3 regions of the Limimaricola cinnabarinus genome follow, and region 1 is predicted to be linked to each of the others. Evidence: riboswitches for the same ligand, from Rfam matches in the RefSeq annotation. Region 1 holds a riboswitch; each other region holds the start of a gene.
The links. A riboswitch is a leader RNA that binds a small molecule or an ion and turns the genes downstream of it on or off. The one in region 1 is predicted to bind thiamine pyrophosphate.
Positions count from the first base shown of each region.

Region 2: another riboswitch for thiamine pyrophosphate. It lies ahead of ACJASC_RS02490 (thiamine ABC transporter substrate-binding protein); the one in region 1 lies ahead of thiC (phosphomethylpyrimidine synthase ThiC).
Region 3: another riboswitch for thiamine pyrophosphate. It lies ahead of thiD (bifunctional hydroxymethylpyrimidine kinase/phosphomethylpyrimidine kinase); the one in region 1 lies ahead of thiC (phosphomethylpyrimidine synthase ThiC).

Region 1 covers NZ_JBLHYX010000019.1:13,746-15,919, forward strand. The annotation lists gene malQ (4-alpha-glucanotransferase) at 1-628, shown strand, start outside; TPP riboswitch at 670-798, shown strand; gene thiC (phosphomethylpyrimidine synthase ThiC) at 880-2,174, shown strand, end outside.
Region 2 covers NZ_JBLHYX010000002.1:138,836-141,009, forward strand. The annotation lists gene ACJASC_RS02485 (ABC transporter permease family protein) at 1-351, opposite strand, end outside; gene ACJASC_RS02490 (thiamine ABC transporter substrate-binding protein) at 327-1,313, opposite strand; TPP riboswitch at 1,349-1,447, opposite strand; gene aroC (chorismate synthase) at 1,542-2,174, shown strand, end outside.
Region 3 covers NZ_JBLHYX010000008.1:138,210-140,383, reverse strand. The annotation lists gene ACJASC_RS08780 (helix-turn-helix domain-containing protein) at 1-1,158, shown strand, start outside; TPP riboswitch at 1,204-1,303, shown strand; gene thiD (bifunctional hydroxymethylpyrimidine kinase/phosphomethylpyrimidine kinase) at 1,364-2,164, shown strand; gene ACJASC_RS08770 (FAD-dependent oxidoreductase) at 2,161-2,174, shown strand, end outside.

The DNA.
Region 1 (2,174 bases):
TCTGCTGCGCGTTCTGGCGAAGGAGAGCCAGGAGCGCGAGGCGGTGGTGATCGGCGAGGATCTGGGCTTCGTGCCGCCGGGCTTTCGCGAGGCGATGCAGGCGGCCAACATCCTGTCATATTCGATCCTCTACTTCGAGAAGGACGGCGACCGCTTCAAGCGCCCCGAGGAATACCGCCCCACGGCGCTGGCGTGCCTTTCGACCCACGACCTGCCGGTGCTCGAACGCTGGTGGGCGGGCGAGGATATCGAGCTGCGCCGCGAACTGGGGCTCGTTGGCGCGGAAGACAGCGATGCCCATGCAGCCGGACGGGCGGGCGAACGCCGCGCGTTGCTGGATGCGATGCGCAAGACGGGCGCGCTCAGGGGACGGTTGCCCCGGCAAAAGGAGATGCCGCAGGAGGTACTGGTCGCGGCGCACCGCTACCTCGCGCGCACCCGCGCGGCGCTGGTCGGGATACGGCTGGCGGACATGGTCGGGCCCAAGGCGCCCACCAACATGCCCGGCACGGTGGACGAGTATCCCAACTGGCGGCCCAGCGCGCCGCTCGATCTGTCGCAGATCGCGACCCATCCCGATTTCCGCGCCGTGACCGCGATGATGCGCCGGGAGCGGCCGCGCGGCTGATCCCCGCTTGACAGCCAAGGCCCCGCCCCTGCAGGGTGCGGGCACTTCACCAGGGGGGCCCCGGCAAGGGGCTGAGATATCGCTGGCGAGGCCGAAAGGCCCACGCGCGCGCAGACCCTTCGAACCTGATCCAGTTCATACTGGCGTAGGGACGGTGCGCGGCTGTTGGGCTTTCGGGGTCTCCCGTCTTTCTCGCCGCTTCTCCACCCCCGCTGTCGTTCTGGATCGTCACCGCCGCGAGAGGACGCCGCATGACGATCAACACCACTCCGCCCGAACTGCCCCGCGTGACCACCGGTCCGCTCCCCGCCTCCACCAAGGTCTGGAAGGCCGGAACCCTGCACCCCGGTATCCGTGTGCCAATGCGCGAGATCGCGCTCCATCCCAGCGCGGGCGAGCCGAACGTGCGCGTCTATGATGCCTCCGGCCCCTATACCGACGCCGAGGCCGCGATCGACACCGCCACGGGCCTGCCCCGCCCGCGCGAGGCATGGATTGATGCGCGTGGCGACACCGAGAGCTACGAGGGCCGCCGCATCCGACCCGAGGATAACGGGCGCGACGGGGCCAGCGGCAAGCTGCGCCCCTTCCCGCGCGCCCATGCGCCGCGCCGTGCGACGCGCGACCGCCCCGTCACCCAGCTCGCCTATGCCCGCGCGGGCATCGTCACACCCGAAATGGAATATGTCGCGATCCGCGAGAACATGGGCCGCGACGCCGCCCTCGCCAGACCGCGCGACGGCGAAAGCTTCGGCGCGGCGATCCCGGACCACGTGACGCCCGAATTCGTGCGCGATGAAATCGCGCGGGGGCGCGCCATCATTCCCGCCAACATCAACCACCCCGAGCTCGAGCCGATGATCATCGGCCGCAACTTCCTCGTGAAGATCAACGCCAACATCGGCAACTCGGCCGTCACCTCCTCGATGGAGGAGGAGGTCGAGAAGATGGTCTGGGCCACGCGCTGGGGCGCCGATACGGTCATGGACCTTTCCACGGGCCGCGACATCCACGATATCCGCGACTGGATCTTGCGCAATTCCCCGGTGCCGATCGGCACGGTGCCGCTCTATCAGGCGCTCGAAAAGGTCGGCGGCATTGCCGAGGACCTGACCTGGGAGGTGTTCCGCGACACGCTGATCGAGCAGGCCGAACAGGGTGTCGATTATTTCACCATCCATGCCGGGCTCAGGCTGCATCACGTGCCGCTTACCATCGACCGGGTCACCGGCATCGTCAGCCGCGGCGGATCGATCATGGCCAAATGGTGCCTGCACCATCACCGCGAAAGCTTTCTCTACGAGCATTTCGAGGAGATCTGCGCGATCTGCCGCCGCTACGACGTGTCGTTCTCCTTGGGCGACGGGCTGCGCCCCGGCTCGATCGCCGACGCCAACGACGCGGCGCAGTTCGCCGAGCTGGAAACGCTGGGCGAGCTGACCCAGATCGCTTGGAAGCGCGACTGCCAGGTGATGATCGAGGGTCCCGGCCACGTCGCCATGCACAAGATCAAGGAGAACATGGACAAGCAGCTCGAGTGCTGCGA
Region 2 (2,174 bases), on a different contig from region 1:
GAGGAGGCCGCCGCGTCCGAACACGCCGATCAGCCCGATCACCGCGACGATGACCGGCAGGATGAACGGCGCGCCCAGAAGCGTCACCAGAGCGCCGCGCCCAACGAAGCGCCGCCGCGCCAGCGCCCGCGCCACCGGCACGGCGAGCACGACCGACAGCGCCGCCGAAAGGGCGGCCTGCCAAATGGTGAACCAGATGGCCGAGAGATCGGCGGGGCCGAGCTGTAGGGCGAAGCCCGCGCGCCATGCCACCGCCGCCAGCGTGCCCAGCGTCAGCGTCAGCACCAGCCCGGCGGCGATCGCGCCGGGCCATCTCGCCCATGTACTTATTGCGACAGCCCCTGCCGCCATGCTTCGATCGCGGGGGCGCGCAGCGCGTCGGCCTCGGTCTCGGACAGCCAGATCGCCTTTTCGGGCATGGCGATGTCGCGGAAGGCTTCGGGCCATTCGGCTTCGGGCAGTGCCGAAGGATAGGACCAGTTCGAGGTCGGGATAAGTGATTGGAACGCCTCGCTGGTGACGAAGCGCATGAATTGCTGCGCCAGATCGGGATCGTCGGTGCCCTTGAGCTGGGCCGCCAGCTCGATCGTCATGTAATGCCCCTCCTCGAAGATCGCCGCCGACACGGTGTCGTCCTCCTCGGCGATCGCGTGGTAGGCGGGCGATGTGGTGTAGCTCAGCACCATGTCGACCTCGCCCTCGGTGAAGAGGCCGTAGGATTCGGACCAGCCTGGCGTGACGGTGGTGATCTTGGGCGCAAGCTCGGCCCACTTGGCCTCCGCTTCGTCGCCGAACACCTCCTCGGCCCAGAGCACCAGCGACAGACCCGAGACCGAGCTGCGCGGATCCTGGATGGCGATGCGCAGATCGTCGGGGGCGTTCACCAGCGCCTCGAAGCTGGCGGGCACCTCCTTGAGCGCCTCGTTATCGTAGACGAAGGCGAGGTAGGACCAGTCGAAGGGCAGGAAAACCTCGTCGTCCCACGCGATCGGCAGCGTCAGCGCGGAGGTGTCGACGCCATGCGGCGCGAACAGCCCGGTCTCGCGCGCCTTCCTCATCTCGGTCGAATCAAAACCGATGGCGACGTCGGCCTCCGTGCGCTCTCCTTCGAGCAGCAGCCGCGGCAGCAGATCGCCGGTCTGGTAATCGATCGTGCAGCCGCACTCGGCCTCGAAGGCCTCCTTGATCGCGGGGCCGGGGCCCCATTCGGAGCCGAAGTAGTCGGGGGCATAGACGGTGAGGGTCTTGTCCTGCGCGAGCGCCGGGGTGGCGGCGAGTGCGAGGGTAAGACCCGCGATCAGGCGATGGTGCATGGTCATCCTCCGATGCGGGCGAAGAGCAAGGAGGACGCCTGTCCCGAAACCTTCCCTCCGCCGGTGTGATCCGGTTCAGGTTCAACGGGTCCGCGCGACGCGCATCTCAGCCAGTGGCCCCCCGAGGTGGAGCGGACAGTAGGGCATCGGGGGCCATGCGCAAGCCCCCGGCCTTTCCCCCGCGTCCGCGCCGCGCTACACCGGCCCGGCCACAAGGAGAGCGCGCCCATGTCCCTCAACAGCTTCGGCCACCTGTTCCGCGTCACCACATGGGGCGAAAGCCACGGCCCCGCGCTCGGCGCCACGGTCGACGGTTGTCCGCCGGGGGTGGAGATCACCGAAGCCGACCTGCAGGTCTGGCTCGACAAGCGGCGTCCGGGCCAGAACAAGCATACCACGCAGCGGCGCGAACCCGACGCGGTGGAGATCCTGTCGGGCGTGTTCGAGGGCAGGTCTACAGGCACGCCGATCCAGCTGATGATCCGCAACACCGACCAGCGCTCCAAGGATTACGGCGACATCGCCGAGACCTTCCGCCCCGGCCATGCCGACATCGCCTATCACCTGAAATACGGGCTGCGCGACTATCGCGGCGGCGGTCGCTCCAGCGCGCGTGAAACGGCGGCGCGGGTCGCGGCGGGCGGCGTGGCACGAGCCGCGCTCAAGGCCGCGCTGCCGGATCTGAAGATCACCGGCTACATGGTCCAGATGGGCGAGAAGACGATCGATCGTGCGAAGATCGACATGGAGGAGATCGCCCAAAACGATTTCTGGTGTCCTGACGCGGCTGCGGCGACCGAATGGGCCGACTATCTCGACGCGCTGCGCAAGGACCACAACTCGGTCGGCGCGATGATCGAG
Region 3 (2,174 bases), on a different contig from region 1:
GGGCGGGTCGAGATCGAACAGGCGCTCTCGGCGGCTCCAGGCGTCGCGGCGGCGCTGGTGCGGCTGCACGATCGCTACCGCCAGCTGGTGCTGTCGCGCCAGACCGACGCCAACCCGTTGGCGGATCGCGACAAGGTCGAGGTGCTGGAGGAGGGCAGCCGCGCGGTGCAGTCGGTGCGCGCCTGGCTGTTCGAGCGGCGCAACCATGTCGACGCGCTCGACCGCGCCGCCGAAGCCATGGCCGAGGAGATGAAGCTGCACCGGAGCGAGCCGCACACCGCGCTGACCGAGCGGCTGCGCGGTCATGGCATCCGCGTGCGCATCCTGCCGTCCGAGGTGATGGCGGGCCGGTTGCGCCAGCACGTGGCGCATCGCGGCGAGCTGCGCCTGTCCGAGCTTCTGGGCCAGTCAAGCCGCCGGTTTCAGATGGCGGTGCTTCTGGCGCGGCTGGAATTGCCGCAGGAGATCGCCGACGAGGTCGCGGCGGCGGGTCTCACCGACCCGTCGGCGCTGGCGCTGGCGCGGGTGACGCTGGCCAATTACTTTGCCGCGGCGCTGCTGATGCCCTATGCGCGCTTCCTCGCCGCCTGCGAGAGCGCGCGCTACGATGTGGAGCTTCTGAGCCACCGCTTCGGCACCAGCTACGAGCAGGTGGCGCACCGGCTCACCACGTTGCAGCGCGAGGGCGCGCGCGGCATCCCGTTCTTCTTCGTGCGGGTCGATCAGGCGGGCAACATCTCCAAGCGGTTCAGCGCGGGTCGGTTTCCGTTTTCCTCCTTTGGCGGCACCTGCCCGCTTTGGAACATCCATGCCGCTTTCGAGGCGCCGGACCGGGTGCAGACCCAAGTGATCTCGATGCCCGACGGGGCGCGGTATTTCTCGATCGCCCGCACCGTGACCCGGCATGGCGGCACGCTGGGCCAGCCCGCGACGCGGCTGGCCATCGGTCTGGGCTGCGACGTCGCCTATGCGCCGCGCCTCGCCCATGCCCAAGGGCTCGACCTCGACCGGATCACCCCCACCGGCATCGGCATCAACTGCTATCTATGCGAGCGGCCCAACTGCGCCAGCCGCGCCCACGCGCCGGTCAACCGCAAGCTCGAGATTGACGAGAGCGAGCGCGGCCTCGCGATCTACCGCTTCGAAGGCGAGCGGTGATCCCGGCCTCCCTTGCGTCACCCGGGGCGCGCCGCTAACGTCCGCTCGAATCCGTTGGGGTGCCCAGCTAGGGCTGAGAGGCGAAAGCCGACCCATCGAACCTGATCCGGTTGATACCGGCGGAGGGAACGGAGACGCGACCGGGGCCATGCATGCGCGCGCCCCGAATCCGTCCCGCGCCCCCGTCCGGGGGGAGAGCGAGACGATGCGCATCAAGACGGCCCTGACCATCGCGGGCTCCGACAGCGGCGGCGGCGCAGGCATCCAGGCCGATCTCAAGAGCTTTGCCGCCTTCGGCGTTTACGGCACATCGGCCCTCACCGCGATCACGGCGCAAAACACGCGCGGGGTCTTCGGCGTGACGTCGGTGCCGCCCGAGATGGTCACGGGGCAGATCGCCGCCGTGCTGGACGACATCCCTCCCGACGCGATCAAGATCGGCATGCTGGGCGACGCGGCGACGGTAGAGGCGGTGGCCGCCGCGCTCGCGGGATACGAAGGCCCGGTCGTGCTCGACCCGGTGATGATGGCCAAGTCGGGCGATGCGCTGCTCGACGCCGCAGCCATCGCGGCGCTGACCCGGCGGCTGATCCCGCGCGCGGCGATCCTGACGCCGAACCTGCCAGAAGCGGCGCGGCTTCTGGGGGTGTCGCCCGCTTCGAGTCCCGCCGAGATCGTGGCGCAGGGACGCGCGCTGCTCGATCTCGGGCCGGGGGCGGTGCTGATGAAGGGCGGCCATGCGGGCGGGCCGTGCTGCACCGACTGGCTGGTCGGCCGCGCGGGCGTGCACGAGGTGACGGGGCCGCGCATCGCCACGCGCAACACCCATGGCACCGGCTGCTCGCTCTCGGCGGCGCTGGCTGCGCTTCTGGCGACGGGACGCACGCCCGAGGCGGCGCTCGATCGGGCGCAGCGCTGGCTGTCGGGGGCGATCCGCGCGGCGGACGCGCTCGGGATCGGGTCGGGGCACGGGCCGGTCGATCATTTCTACGAGGGGCGGCGATGACACAGCGGGT